4 regions of the Caballeronia sp. PC1 genome follow, and region 3 is predicted to be linked to each of the others. Evidence: predicted binding sites of a transcription regulator. Region 3 holds the regulator's gene; each other region holds the start of a gene.
What was found. Region 3 encodes LexA, which represses DNA repair genes until DNA is damaged. Its sites were predicted from a motif close to ACTGTATNNNNATACAGT; they were not measured.
Positions count from the first base shown of each region.

Region 1: a site for LexA is predicted at 1,987-2,004, ahead of LY284_RS23470 (DUF2471 family protein). Genes of this name have one in related genera too.
Region 2: a site for LexA is predicted at 2,359-2,376, ahead of imuA (translesion DNA synthesis-associated protein ImuA). Genes of this name have one in related genera too.
Region 4: a site for LexA is predicted at 1,537-1,554, ahead of imuA (translesion DNA synthesis-associated protein ImuA). Genes of this name have one in related genera too.

Region 1 is NZ_JAJUBH010000002.1:1,624,318-1,628,091, forward strand. Features, by position in the region: gene LY284_RS23465 (DUF2252 domain-containing protein) at 90-1,532, shown strand; gene LY284_RS23470 (DUF2471 family protein) at 1,601-1,957, opposite strand; gene LY284_RS23475 (CsbD family protein) at 2,224-2,412, shown strand; gene LY284_RS23480 (helix-turn-helix domain-containing protein) at 2,530-3,132, opposite strand; gene LY284_RS23485 (glycine C-acetyltransferase) at 3,288-3,774, shown strand, end outside.
Region 2 is NZ_JAJUBH010000005.1:238,099-241,872, reverse strand. Features, by position in the region: gene merT (mercuric ion transporter MerT) at 5-355, opposite strand; gene LY284_RS37275 (mercury resistance transcriptional regulator MerR) at 427-861, shown strand; gene LY284_RS37270 (hypothetical protein) at 858-1,205, opposite strand; gene LY284_RS37265 (hypothetical protein) at 1,310-1,519, shown strand; gene imuA (translesion DNA synthesis-associated protein ImuA) at 1,574-2,257, opposite strand; gene LY284_RS37255 (helix-turn-helix transcriptional regulator) at 2,535-2,867, shown strand; gene LY284_RS37250 (ArsI/CadI family heavy metal resistance metalloenzyme) at 2,864-3,322, shown strand; gene LY284_RS37245 (arsenate reductase ArsC) at 3,319-3,774, shown strand, end outside.
Region 3 is NZ_JAJUBH010000001.1:1,260,877-1,264,650, reverse strand. Features, by position in the region: gene LY284_RS06015 (DUF2939 domain-containing protein) at 1-507, opposite strand, end outside; gene LY284_RS06010 (hypothetical protein) at 588-914, opposite strand; gene lexA (transcriptional repressor LexA) at 1,111-1,788, opposite strand; gene LY284_RS06000 (sulfate ABC transporter substrate-binding protein) at 2,036-3,058, shown strand; gene cysT (sulfate ABC transporter permease subunit CysT) at 3,147-3,774, shown strand, end outside.
Region 4 is NZ_JAJUBH010000006.1:23,212-26,985, reverse strand. Features, by position in the region: gene LY284_RS37755 (DNA polymerase Y family protein) at 1-861, opposite strand, end outside; gene imuA (translesion DNA synthesis-associated protein ImuA) at 785-1,498, opposite strand; gene LY284_RS37745 (hypothetical protein) at 1,744-2,100, shown strand; partial or broken gene LY284_RS37740 (SOS response-associated peptidase family protein) at 2,189-2,965, shown strand; gene LY284_RS37735 (IS256 family transposase) at 3,008-3,774, shown strand, end outside.

The DNA of each region.
Region 1 (3,774 bases), on a different contig from region 3:
ACCGTCTTGCTGGGCGCAGGGTTTGTCGACTACTGTCGTCTATGCGGCTTCCTTCCACCTTCGCGCTCATGCGCATACTGGAGTGAACGATGGCCCAGCAATCCTGGCAGGAACGCCGCGCGATCGGACGCGCTGCGCGCGAGCGCACACCACGGGGCGTGCACGAGGCGATCGGCGATATCGACCGCGATCCCATCGAACTGCTGCGATCGAGCAGCAAAGGGCGCGTCGAAGCGCTCGTTCCGCTGCGCTATGGCCGCATGCTCGTGTCGCCGTTCACGTTTTATCGCGGTAGCGCGATCCTGCAAGCGCACGATCTGGCCGCGACGCCGGACAGCGGCATCGCAATTCAGATTTGCGGCGACTGCCATCTGTCGAATTTCGGCGGGTTCGCGACGCCGGAGCGCGCGCTGATCTTCGATCTCAACGACTTCGACGAAACGGCGCATGGCCCTTGGGAATGGGACGTGAAGCGCCTGGTCGCGAGTTTCACGATCGCCGGGCGTCAACTTGGTCACGGCGATCTTGCGGCCGACGACTTCGCTTTTCTCGCCGCGCGCAGCTATCAGATGCATATGCGCGAGTACGCTGAAATGAGCGTGCTCGATCTCTGGTACGAGCGCATCACGTTCGATCGCATGTACGCCGCCGTGCAGAGCGATGACGCGCGGCGGCGCATCAAGCGCGGCATCGAGCGTGCCTCGCGCCGCACCCACGAGACCATGCTGCCGAAGGTGGCGGATCGAACGGGCGGCACGTGGCGCATCCGCGATGCGCCCCCCGCTGTGTTTCATGTTCGCGGCAAGAACACACTGATCGATAAGAACGACGAATGGATGAAGCTCAAAGGCAGCCGCGAGGAGATTTTTGCGGCGCTCGTGCGGCAGTATGTCGAGACGCTGACGCCCGAGCGCGCACGGCTCTTATCGCAGTTCACGTTACAGGACGTCGCTTTCAAGGTGGTCGGCGTAGGCAGCGTCGGCACGCGCTGCCTCGTTCTGCTGCTTACCGATGCCCACGACCAGCCGCTCTTCCTGCAGATGAAGGAGGCGTCGACATCGGTCGTCGCGCGATACGCGAAGCACGCCAGGGATAAAGACAACGACAAAGACACTCACGATCCCGAACACGACGGTCATCGCGTCGTTCACGGACAGCGCCTCATGCAGGCGGCGACCGACCCGTTTCTTGGCTGGGCGACGGGCCCGCTCGGACGCTCGCTCTACATCCGCCAGTTGCGCGACATGAAAATTTCCGCCGAATTCGAGACCTTCACCGATGACGTTTTTCGCGAGTACGCCGCGATGTGCGGCTGGGCGCTCGCCCGCGCGCACGCTAAATCGGGCGGACGCGCACCGGAGATTTCGGGCTATCTCGGCAACAGCGATCGCATGGCGGAAGTGCTCGTGCGCTACGGACGCAACTATGCGGAGCAGGTGGAAAAGGACTACGAGGTGTTTCGCGCGGCATGCAGGGATGGCAGGCTCGAAGCGCGGTCCGACGCTGACATGTCGGCCGATTTCGCGCCCTGACGATGTCCGTTGCGAGATGAAATGACCTAGGTTCGGCACGCGGATCGCCCGCGTGCCCGGGATGCGCGTCAGTGCGCTGCGATGGCGAGTTGCGGTCGACCGTGTCGTGCGGCGCGCTCGTAGGCGTCCACGGCGAAGGCGAATACGGCGGGCAAGGCGTCGGAGGACGCGACGTCGACTACGTCGTCGGTTTCAGGGAAATGAAAGTCGTCGGGACGCGCGAATAGTTCGCGCAATGTCGCTTCATGCCGCCCGGCGAAGCCGAGGTCTGCTACGGCCTCCGCTTCGATTGCGTGCAGCAGCCGCCAAGTCAGCGGCACGCCCTTGTCGATGTAACGTCCCGCAATCTGACGCGTGATGCGTTCGAGGTCGCGCACAGCACGGGCAAATTGCCTCTTGCTCAGATTTTCGCCATTCGACTCCATGATCCACCCCTTCCAACTGGTCTTATTGTACTGTACAAATATACAGTACTTGTTGCAATGAAAATAGCGTCTCGCTAGTCGACCCGGGTGTATGTGCGATTCCGCCTACGTGCCTTTCAGACGCGCACGACTATGCGCGTTGGCGAACGAAGCGCATCTTAGAGCCATGCTTGGGACATCACCTGAGCGGAACGCGCAGACGCTTTTCTGCATTCGTTCGACGGCACAGCGCGGCCGATCGCACTGCAAACCACGGGAGAACTGCAATGAACAAGGATCAAGTCGAAGGCGTTGGCAAGCAGGTCAAGGGCAAGATCAACGAAGGCGTCGGCAAGATGACGGGCGACAAGGCTCAGGAAGCCAAGGGCGATATGCAGCAGGCAGCGGGCAAAGTCCAGAAAGGCGTCGGCGATGCGAAAGAAGATCTGAAGGACAGCATCAAGAAGAACCCGTAAGGACGGGCACGGCGGCGCAGGAGTTTAGGCGTCGCATTTGAGACGGGATACGCTTTTTGCGTGTCCCGTTTTTCTTTGGGCCGGCGGTGCTGCTGCCCGAACTTGATGCGCATAAAGTCAGCCGTGGATCACCACCAGCAGCGCCTTCGCCTCAGCGCGCCCCACGTTGCGAATCGCGTGCGCTTCGTCTGCCGCATATCGCGCGGTCTCACCACTCTTGAGCCGACGAGTCGTGCCCGAGCTTTCCACTTCGATTGAACCGTTCAAGACCGTGAGATGCTCACGCGTGCCCGGCTCATGCGCATTCGACGCGAGCGCCGCGCCCGACTGTAACGTGAGTTCGTACCATTCGAATTTGCCGGCGAGTTCTATCGGGCCCCACACGCGCAACTGATAGCCGCCGTTGTCGCCGCTCAAGGTCGGTATCTCGTGTGGACCGGCGACACGTATGGCTTCGGCCGGCCTTTGCTGCGTGAAGAGCTGATCGAGGCTGATACCGAGCGCGTTGGTCAATCTCCAGGCGACCGCGATCGTCGGATTGGCTTTGTCGCGCTCGATTTCCGACAGCATCGATTTCGACACCCCCGCAGCTCGTGACAAATCATCGAGCGTAAGTTTCCGTTCGCTGCGCAATCGCTGAATGATTTCCCCGACGCGCGGCGGCGCCGCACCGCCCGCGCTGAATTCGCCTGCTTTTTCCTGTGAACCCGTGCTTGCCATGACTCGACTAATCCCTTAGAGTGTTCGGCATACTGGAAATTTGTTCGAAATATCGAACATGTCCGATGCGATGAATGCACTATAACAGGGCTATGGGCCGCGGCGCGAGCAGCAAAGCACGCGGATGCATGAGCACGTCAAGAACAAGGATTGCGATGAAAGACCGATACCTTTCCCATTTGCGCTCGACGCTCGACGAGATACGCGCCGCAGGGTTCTACAAAACGGAGCGCGTGATTGCGAGCCCGCAGTCCTCGGATATCCGGCTGGCGAACGGGAGCGACGTCCTCAACTTCTGCGCGAACAATTACCTCGGACTTGCGGACGATCGTCGTCTTATCGACGCCGCGAAAGCCGGACTCGACGCCGACGGGTTCGGCATGGCATCCGTGCGCTTCATCTGCGGGACGCAAACCGTGCACAAGGAACTCGAACAGGCAATCGCACAATTTCTCGGAACCGAGGACTCGATTCTTTATTCGAGCTGCTTCGACGCGAACGGCGGTCTTTTCGAAACGCTGTTGACCGAAGAAGACGCGATCATCAGTGACGAATTGAATCACGCCAGCATCATCGATGGCGTGCGTCTCTCCAAAGCGCGGCGTCTGCGCTACAAGAACAACGATCTCGCGGATCTCGAAG
Region 2 (3,774 bases), on a different contig from region 3:
CCGATCAGTAGAAAAATGGCATGACGTAGGGAAATCCGAGCGCGACCAGAACCAGCGCGGCCACGATCCAGAAAATGAGCTTGTAAGTAGCTCGCACTTGGGGAATCGCGCAGACCTCACCCGGTTTGCAGGCCGCTGCCTGCCGGTAGATGCGCCGCCAGGCGAAGAACAACGCCACCAGCGCCACGCCGATAAAGATGGGGCGATAGGGTTCCAACACCGCCAAGTTGCCGATCCAAGCGCCGCTGAACCCCAAGGCGATCAGAACCAACGGCCCGAGGCAGCAAGCCGAGGCGAGGATGGCGGCAAGCCCTCCAGTGAAGAGCGCGCCGCGCCCGGTTTTTGGTTCAGACATGCGCTTGTCCTTTCGAATTGAAATTGGATAGCGTAACCTTACTTCCGTACTCATGTACGGAGTCAAGCGATATGGAAAACAATTTGGAGAACCTGACCATTGGCGTTTTCGCCAAGGCGGCCGGGGTCAATGTGGAGACCATCCGTTTCTATCAGCGCAAGGGCTTGTTGCTGGAGCCTGACAAGCCCTATGGCAGCATCCGCCGCTATGGCGAGGCGGATGTAACGCGGGTGCGCTTCGTGAAATCAGCCCAGCGGCTGGGCTTCAGCCTGGATGAGATCGCCGAGCTGCTGCGGCTGGAGGATGGCACCCATTGCGAGGAAGCCAGCAGTCTGGCCGAGCACAAGCTCAAGGACGTGCGCGAGAAAATGGCTGACCTGGCGCGCATGGAGGCCGTGCTGTCTGAGTTGGTGTGCGCCTGCCATGCGCGAAGGGGGAACGTTTCCTGCCCGCTGATCGCGTCACTACAGGGTGGAGCAAGCTTGGCAGGTTCGGCTATGCCTTAGCGTGCTTTATTTTCCGTTTTCTGAGACGACCCCAAGTCGGGCAGGCCGCTTTCATTGAGCACGACAGCTTCGCCGTCGAGCCAGACGCTTTTCACTGGCAAGGAGCCAAGGGAGTCGGCCAGCGCCGGCAGACGATCGGTCCAGTCATGGCCGTTGCGCGTGTAAAACGTCGGCACGCCCGCCACGCATTTCGATAGCAGCCGATAGCCATCGAACTTGATCTCGTAAGACCATTGCCCTGTCGCCGGCGGCTGCTTCGCGAGCACGGCAAGCTGCGGCGCGATACGACCGGGCATTTCAGCCCTGACGGCCCCTAATCTGCGCAGTCGTCGCACGTCAATCATGGGAAGGCCTTGCGGAATCGGTGCAGAGCATGCGCACGTCGTGTGCCTCCTCCGGCGGAGGCACAGCGGTTGCTCGTCGGCGAAGAACAACCGCGGAGGAAGACATGGCAGAGCAGCATAAACCCGGCGAGATTGTGAAGACCTCGGGCATCTACAAGGTAGTCCGGGAAGGCGACGGCGGAAGTGGCTTTGAAGTGACGTGTGTCGAAGGCGAGCATTTCCCCCCAACCCGCAGCGGCAAGGGCGCGCATTACGAACTGATTCATGGTGCGACCCACTCCCACAAACATAGCGAGCTGGGCAGCAAAGACTAACCTCGGGGCGGTGCCCGTAACGTTAACACGACCGACGCGCCGTGTCCGCGTTCGTCACGCCGACGTGGTCTCGGCGAGGCTTCGTCGACTTACGGTCGCAGGACGGCGGGTCCTGGCGTGGCGGCTGAGCAGCACGGGCGACGGGTGAAGCTCGACCACGATCGGCTGCGCGGCGGCAGGTCCCTTTCGTTTAACGACTTCGACGGACACGCCGTCAGTTGTTGGCCGGACCGAGAGCCGCAATTCAGCCGGCGACGGGTCCATCGCGGCCGCCAACGGTCTGAAAACGACAAACAGGGTTTCGCTTGACTTCGCGACGACCTGCAGCCGCCTCAGCCATTCCGCTTTGACGTGGTTTTGCCAGAAAAGAAGCGCGCCGCACGTCCCCGCACGGAGGATCTGCTCTGCAGACCACAGGGAGTCGGCAGTCGTTTTGGGCCGTAACAGCAAGGTGTTTTCCAGCGGGACGCCCACATACGCGAGCCCCGGAGCATTTGGCTCTTGCGGTGGCTGGACCAAGGTGATGGGTCGCTTCGTGGCGGCGAGCGCCGGAGCCAGCAGGCGCAGCTCCCCAATGCCTGTCTGCTGGAGCATCATCTCAGTGAGTGCGCCCAAGGGCCATCCACCGCCCGGCAGCTCCGTCGAGAGGCTGGCATAGCCTGTATCGATCGTCCGTCCACCGCCCCGCGCCAGCTGCGCTCCGCGCCACAAGGTTATTCCCCCCGACTCCGAATACATATTTCTGTCGAGCGCAGCATCGATGGAGCGCGCCCGTTCCTCGGGCGTGCGTAACTGCTGTGCGGCTAACGCAGTCCGACTCACGATTTAGCTCCAGAAGTACTGTATAAATATACAGGTATTCTAGCCCAAGTGTTTGAGTTCCAGGTTGGAGGTCGAGTCCAATCTTCTTCGATTCCGCCCGCTATTTCCCGTCCCTAATTAATCGACCAAACACTGTCGCTCTGTCGTTTCAAGATTACTTGAATCTTTGAATCGACAGGTCTATGATGCTGCCATGGACTCGAACCTCGTTGTACGCGCGCTCGGCGCGCTCGCTCATGAATCGCGCCTGGCGATCTTCCGCGCACTGGTTGTCGCGGGCCCCGAAGGCATGCCGGCTGGTGAGATCGCTCAGCAGCTTGGCCTCTCGCCATCCGGTCTGTCGTTTCACCTTAAAGACCTGTCGCATGCTGGCCTCGTCAACAGCGTCCAGCAGGGACGATTCATCTTCTATTCAGCCAATTTCGACGCGATGAACGGCTTGCTCGGGTTTTTGACTGAGAACTGCTGTGCTGGCGCCGACTGTTCCGTTCAAGGTGTGCCGCAATGCACAGGAGCTAAATCATGAAACGCATGCACATTCATGTCGCTGTCGAAGACCTCGAAGCGAGCACTCGCTTTTACGTTGCTATGTTCGGAGGCACGGAGCCGACCGTATCGAAGTCGGACTATCGCAAGTGGGAGTTGAGCGATCCTAAGGTCAACTTCGCCATTTCGAAGCGTGGCGTGAAGCCGGGCATCGATCATCTTGGCATCCAGGTCGAGTCAGATGATGAACTCGCCGAGATGCGAGCCCGCTTTGCAAGCGCTGAGCTGCCTGTTTCAAACCAGACGGCGACGACTTGTTGTTACGCAAAGTCGGACAAGGCGTGGACTGTCGATCCTCAGGGAGTCGCGTGGGAGACATTTAGAACGCTTGAGCATGCTCCAGTTTATGGTGAGTCGCGCGACCGTTCACGCAGTACCTACGTTTCTTCAAATGCCTGCTGCGCGGGCGCAGATATTAAACGGAGCGCCACGTGAGCAACAAGACCTACAACGTTCTGGTCCTCTGCACGGGCAATAGTGCCCGAAGCATCATGGCCGAAGCGCTCTTCAACACACTCGGCAAGGGCCGCTTCCATGCGTTCAGCGCAGGTAGTCATCCGTCAGGTGCGGTCAATCCGTTTGCGCTCGAGCGTTGCGAATCACTGGACTACGACACGGCAGGGCTACGCAGCAAGAGCTGGGATGAGTTCGGTACGCCGGACGCACCGCAAATGGACTTCGTGATCACCGTATGCGACCAGGCGGCGGGAGAGGTCTGCCCGATCTGGCCCGGCAAGCCGATCACCGCGCACTGGGGCTTTGAGGATCCTGCCGCATTTGTGGGCAGCGACGAGCAGAAGCGCGCAGTCTTTACGAAGGTCTACCGGCAGATCCTGACGCGGGTGAGTCAGTTTGTGAACCTGCCGTTGAACATACTTGATCGCAAT
Region 3 (3,774 bases):
GACGAACGTGTTGAAGTCCCTGTACCCGGCGGTGGTCTGCGGCGGCTCGGCAGGCGCCTGTTGCGCGGTCGCGACGCCGGAGGAAGGCGCGTTCGCCGCTGCGTTGTCGTGCGGCGCTGCGCTGTCGCCCGCGGGCGGCGGACGCTCGCCGGGATCGCCGCGCGGCGGAATGCCGTTCAGAATGGCAGCGACGCCGTCCGGCGTCGCGTACGAATCCACCAAAGGACCGACGAGCGCCGCGCCGATCATCGCACCGATGATTGCAAGCGGATTGCCGCTCTTCTGGATATCGATGCGGCGCGTGAGCAGCGCGGCGACCTGGTCCTTGAGGCTCGCGCGAAGCGCGGGAAAATCCACGTATTGATTGACGGTCTGCGCATCGCGCGCATCGGCTGCGCGCTTGACGCGATTCAATGCGATATACGGCGACGCATAAACGAAACCGAGCGCCGCGACGAGAACCAGAACGACGAGCGCGGTGAGAACAGATCGGGAAGTGCGTGACATGCGGCGGCGAAGCCTCTCTTGCAGAATGTGATCCGGGATTGACCACGCCGATGCGCGATAAATCCCGGAGCATCGTGCATTCACGCGAGAATGCCGCCCGCGAGCTCCGCGCTTTCCTCGGCGATGCAACGGTCGATCATGCGCGACACTTCATCGATCTTGCCGACCAGAATGACGCGCGATTGCCCGCGATAGACCCGCACCGGTGCGCGTTGAGCGGGCTCCGCGTGCACACCGCTGTTCAACGACACGCGCGCGAAAGCCGGCTGGCGGGACGGCAGCGCGGGCATGTCGTCGAAGAGATCCGGCGTGGTTTCGGCGCGCGGCATGCCGCACGCGATCAGCGTGCGCAGATGGCGCAGGCGGCCGAATTGACGGAAGGGCAGCAGACGGGCAAAACGTTCCATGATGACTCTCCAGACGATAGGACGCACCGCGGCGCACCGCGCGCGGTGGCCGTCATGCTTGTTGTAGTTGAGACGCCTGAGGGCGTTCGAAGCAGTGTGTGAAGAGAGTTTCCGCTGTCACCGAGACATTTTCTGTCTCTTTGTGACGAGCGAGGCGACATTTATTCTGCCGCCTGCCACTCCCTCCGCTGCCCCGTCAGAACTCGCCCGAACGGATCAAACCGACCGCGATGCCTTCCAGCGCGAAATCGCCGCTGCCGGAGCGCACGAAGATGTTTTCATAGTCCGGGTTCTCGGCAATCAATTCGACGCCGTCCGCCCGGCGCTTCCAGCGCTTCACGGTGACGTCATCGCCAAGACGGGCGACGACGATCTGTCCGTCTTTCGCTTCATTGCGCTTTTGCACCGCGAGCAGATCGCCGTCGAGAATGCCGGCGTCGCGCATCGAAAGGCCGCGAACCTTGAGCAGATAGTCCGGCTTGCTGGAAAAGAGCGCGGGATCGCACGCGTAGTGCTGCGAGATATGCTCCTGCGCGAGGATCGGGCTGCCCGCCGCGACGCGCCCGACCAGCGGCAGCGACAGTTGCATGATGCTCTGATGCGGCAGCGTGAACTGATGCGGCAGATCCTCCGCGCGATCGAGGCGCGACACGTCGCCGAGCAGCCGGATGCCGCGCGACGAGCCCGCCGCCAGCTCGATCACCCCCTTGCGCGCCAGCGCCCGAAGATGTTCCTCAGCCGAGTTCGCCGAACTGAAGCCGAGCTCCGCCGCGATCTCCGCGCGTGTCGGCGGGAAGCCGGTGCGGTCGATCGCGCGCTGGATCAGTTCGAAAACCTGCTGTTGCCGCGCGGTAAGTTTTGATGTTCTGGTCACAGGCTAGGCCCCTGATGCACTGTATGAATGGACAGATCACTGTATTTTTATACAGTATAGCCCACTTTTCAAGCTTTACTTTAAGTTCGACCGTGCGGCCGCGAAGCCGCGTCGCTTCGCGCTTCTTCCACCCAGGAATAAGGTTCTTAGCAGTTTTACGTATAAAAAAGTGAGAAACGATTATTTCTAATCATATAGACCCGTCGATAGACTGATTCCGTCAATTCGATAAGACGGAGAACGGGGAATGCAAAGCATCAACACGGGATTGCGAAGGCTGCTGGCAGCGGCGACGCTCGGCGCGGCGGGCCTGATCATGACTGCACCGGCGCATGCCGACACGTCGTTTCTGAACGTTTCCTACGATCCGACTCGCGAGCTGTATCAAGACTTCAATCAGGCGTTCGCGAAAAAATGGAAGGCCGATACGGGCGAGACGGTGACGTTCAAGCAGTCGCACGGCGGCTCGGGCGGTCAGGCGCGCGCGGTGCTCGACGGCCTGCAGGCCGATGTCGTGACGCTCGCGCTCGCCTACGACATCGACGCGCTCGCGGGCAAGGGCCTCGTCGGCGCGGACTGGCAGAAGCGTCTGCCGGACAATGCGTCGCCCTACACCTCGACGATCGTGTTTCTCGTGCGCAAGGGCAATCCGAAGCACATCAAGGACTGGGACGATCTGGCGAAGCCTGGCGTTTCCATCGTCACGCCGAATCCGAAGACTTCGGGCGGCGCGCGCTGGAACTATCTCGCGGCGTGGGCCTATGCGCAGCACAAGCCGGGCGGCAACGAGCAGACCGCGAAGGACTTCGTCACGAAGCTGTACAAGAACGCGGGCGTGCTCGATTCCGGCGCGCGCGGCGCGACGACGAGCTTCGTGCAGCGCGGGCAGGGCGACGTGCTGATCGCGTGGGAGAACGAGGCGTTCCTGTCGCTCAAGGAGTTCGGCACGGACAAGTTCGAGATCGTGGTGCCTTCGGTGAGCATTCTCGCGGAGCCGCCGGTCGCGGTCGTCGACAAGGTGGTCGACAAGCACGGCACGCGCAAGCTCGCGGAAGCGTATCTCAAGTACCTCTATAGCGACGAAGGCCAGCAGATCGCCGCGCGCAATTTCTATCGTCCGCGCTCGGACAAGGTGCCGGCCGAGCTCACGAAGCAGTTCCCGAAGCTCAAGCTCTACACCATCGACGACACGTTCGGCGGCTGGACCAAGGCGCAGAAGACGCACTTCGCGGACGGCGGCGTGTTCGATTCGATCTATCAACCGCAATAAGCGAACGAAGCGGCGACGCGGCGCATAAGACGCCGCGCCCGCGAGAAGACGCGTCCGACCCCGGCGCGCAAACAAGGATGACTCAAGGATGACGACCCTCACATTCAGGAAGCCGAGCGCGCTTCCCGGGTTCGGCCTGACGATCGGCATCACGGTGGCGTATCTGAGCCTCGTGGTGCTGATTCCGCTTGCCGCGACCTTCGCGAAGACCGCGACGCTCGACTGGGCGCAGTTCGTGCGCGCGGTGACATCGCCGCGCGTGCTGGCCTCGTACCGGCTCACTTTCAGCGCGGCGCTCGGCGGCGCCCTCATCAACGCGGTGTTCGGCTTTCTCGTCGCGTGGGTGCTGGTGCGGTACACGTTCCCGTTCAAGCGCATCGTCGATGCGATCGTCGATCTGCCGTTCGCGCTGCCGACGTCGGTGGCCGGCATTTCGCTCGCGGCCGTGTACGCGGGCAACGGCTGGATCGGGCAGTATCTCGCGCCGCTCGGCATCAAGGTCGCGTTCACGCCGCTCGGCGTACTCGTCGCGCTGACGTTCATCGGCTTGCCGTTCGTCGTGCGCACGGTGCAGCCCGTGCTCGAAGACTTCGAGCGCGAGCAGGAAGAAGCCGCCGCGTGCCTGGGCGCGACGCGCTGGCTCACCTTCCGCCGCGTCGTGCTGCCTTCGCTCTTTCCCGCGCTTCTGACCGGTTTCGCGCTCGCGTTCGCGCGCG
Region 4 (3,774 bases), on a different contig from region 3:
CGCCTGGCGGCCGCGCTCGTGCTCGAGCGTGATGGTCGCCTGCGTGAGTGCGAGCTGCTGTGCGCTCAACCAGCCACACAGCTGCACGATCAATCGCCGTGCGGAAAAGAGGATCGCCTCAGCATGCTCGACGCGATCCGGCAATTCGGTGCGCGCGCTGAAGGAGGGCGGCAACTCCAGCCATTCGTACAGTTCGGGCGACAGGCCGTAGGCGCGGTCAAGAGAATCCAGTAAATCCACACCGCACCTCTTTTTGAGACCCGCGCGCGGCAGGCGTCGAATATCGTTGAGCACTCGACAACCGAGTCCGTTGAACCAGTCGCCGAATGAGCGAACTTCGGGGACGACCATGAAGGGTAGCTCGCCCAGCAAGCGTTCGAGCGATGTCATTTTGAGCACGCGCCGGCGACCGCGTTTGGCAAGCAGCCACGCGCCTTGTCCCGTAGGGGCCACGCTCATGCGGGCGGTGACGCCGATGGCTTTGACCGTCTCGCAGATCTGTCGACAGACGTGCACGATGCCGCCGAACAGTCGAAGACTCGCCGTTACATCAACGACGATGGTTTCTTCCTCACGCACGGCGACCTGAGGCGAGAAGCGCAGCAGTGCGAAGGCGACTTCGCGCTGCACATCGAGCTCGCGCGCGGGGCTGCGGTCATACATCAATGCGTCGGCTGTCAGTGTCGTGACGCCACCGCGCTTCATGCCCACCATTACCCCTGCCTCTCTTGCTGCCTGATCCAGCACGATCACCTTGTCACGTTCAAGCACCACGCAGCCGTGTTCAGTCGGAGATGACCATCTCGGACGGAAGACCTCCAGCGAAAGCCGGGGCAGGAAGATGGCGACGAACACGGCCATGAGGGCTGAGCAGAATGGGAGTCGGTTGGAGGTGGATGGACAGTGGATCGGTTCGGGTTGGACCTCGTCGCTTGACGACATCGACGACGATTCCGCCGTCGGCGGGCCGCACGCCCAGCCGTAAAGTCGCAGGCGACGAATCCTGAGCGGCAGCGAGCGGTCGAACCAAAATCAGCAATGTTTCGGTCGCTTGAGCCGCCAGATGCAATCGCCGTAACGCCTCAGAGCGGATGTGCTGCTGCCAGAAGAGCAGCGCGCCGCAACTTCGGGCGTTGAGCACGCGCTCGGCGCACCAGAGCGCGTCGGCTGTCTTCGAAGCCCGCAGTAGCATCAGTTTGTCCAGCGGTACGCCCAGGTAGGCGAACGCCAGGCTGTTCGGCATGTGCGGCGCCTGGAGTAGTGCAACCGGCCGTTTGCTCGCCGCAAGAAGCGCGGGTTTGAGCAGACGCATCTCACCGATCCCCGGCTGCTGAACGAGTAGCTCGACCAGCGCGCCAATCGGCCAGCCGCCACCAGGCAACTCCGCAGACAAGGCCGCGTAGCCGGTGTCGATTGTCTTGCCGTACGGGCGAGCCAAGGCCGACCCTCGCCAAATCGACGGGTGGATTGACTCGATGTGTTGAGGCAGGGCGGCCATGGTCGGGAAAAGATTCCGGGAAAGGGGTTCCGTCAAATACTGTATAAATATACAGTACTCATCTTAGCGCAAAACTGAACCAGTGAATTGCTCCCTTTTAGCTGGCAGCTCAAATATCTGACCAATAAGCTTGCACCACGACATCCAATGTCCGAGGTCGCCGCCTTCGTCGCCAAGTTGCGCAAGGCTTTTGGTGATGCGACGATCGACGAATCGGTGCAAAAGAGAAATACGCAGGGAGCGAGATGGAGAAACCGGAAATTGACGAACTGACAGGTGCGCGAGCCGATCTACTGTGCTTTCTCGTGGCGACGGTGGCGGCTTCTTACGCGCTCACGCAGGAATGGCGCGTCGATCACGTCGTTGCGAGCTGCCGCATATGGATCGAACGCAATCGCGTGACGATGGACTGGCTCGACCGCATTCTCACCGGCCAGTTGGCGCTCAAAATCGCGCGCCGCGACCTGAAGCGTGCGGGCATCGCCGTACGCCAGTCGGACGTGCAGGTGCTCTTCACTGGCGAGATGGGACTGAACCATGCGAGCACGGTGGTCCAGAAGATGATGAAGCTGTGTCGCGAGGCGACCGGCACGGCGAGCTAATTGCTGATCTGAGCGATCGAAACCAGAGATGATTCGGGTGACAAATCCGGGCGACTGAGCGGAACGATCACAAAGCAAGGAGGCGGCAGTGTGTTACTCGGCGCAGATCCAGGCGGACTATCGGAAATACGTCAAAATGTACGGCGCACAGATGGACATTCGCGAATTCGCGCGTCTGTACTGGGAGCGCGCAGAAGGCAGCAAGGCGAAGATTCCGAAGGCGATGGACGCCCCGTTCCTTGAGCCCCAAAACGACGATGATCGTCAGATCAAGGAATTCATCGATCGGTTCAACGCCGAGCAGGCGAACACACTCGAACAGGATCTCTTTAAGCAGCGCAAGCGCCTCGCCGACGCCGAGCGCGCGCTGCAGACGAAGGTGACAAAAGCCGCGACCGAAAGTCGGCGTATCGCCACCGACAAGATCGACTCTGCTTTGCGTCGACTCGACGATCTGCGTCGAACGGCACCCAAGGATCGCGACTCGCGGATCTTTCCTGGGCATTATGCGCCGGTGCTTGTCGTTGAAGATGGCAAGTACATGGTGAAGCCGATGCGCTATCAGTGTCGCATTGCAGGCAAGCCCGCCAACTATGACACGCGGTTTCCTGGCACGTACAACGCGCGACGCGACAATCTCGAGGGCTTTTGGAAGCCATGCTTTGGCGTGTCGCATGGTTTGATGCTGGTCGACGTCTTCTACGAGAACGTCAAGCGAGCTCGTTACGAGAACACACCTCTTGAGACGCACGAGCAAGACGAAAACCTCGTCTTGGAGTTTCGCCCAAGCAACGGTCAGCTAATGTACGTCGCTTGTCTGTGGTCGCACTGGAGCGCGCCCGGCCAACCGAGCCTGTCAGATTTTTAGTGTGCCGAGGTCATGAGACGATAACGGGAATAACGTCCTATGACCGAAGCAACCGTGACAAAGAAGAACAAGAGCACAAAGGCACCGAAGCTGTTTTCCGATGAGCTAATTGACCAATTGCTTGCACAAGTTCAGGGCAAGGATGCCGAGTCGGTCCTGGGCGAATCGGGTCTGGCCGGCCAACTCAAGAAGCGGCTGGCCGAACGCATGCTCGCGGCCGAGCTGAGCCACCATCTGGAAGCCGAGAGCGAGCAAGGCAAGGCTGGCAACCACCGCAACGGCACGAGCTCGAAGACGGTCCTGACGCCCAACGGCGAACTGAAGCTGGATATTCCGCGCGACCGGCAGGCGACGTTTGAGCCGCAACTGGTTGGCAAGTATCAACGCCGGCTGCCGGGTTTCGACGACCACGTCATCAGCATGTATGCGCGCGGCATGAGCGTGCGTGAGATTCAAGGCCATCTGCTGGAGTTGTACGGGCTGCAGGTGTCGCCCGATCTGATTTCGACGGTCACCGACGAGGTGCTGGCTGAGGTCGAGCAGTGGCAGCAACGCCCGCTCGAGGCGATGTATCCGATCGTGTACTTTAACGCGCTGCGACTGAAGATCCGCGACGAAGGCACTGTCAAGAACAAGGCTGTCTATCTGGCGCTGGGCATCCGCGCCGACGGTCGCAAGGAAGTGCTAGGACTGTGGATCGAGCAAACCGAGGGCGCCAAGTTCTGGTTGAAGGTTTTCAACGAACTGAAGAACCGCGGCTTGAACGACATTCTGATCGCGGTGGTCGACGGGTTGCGCGGCTTCCC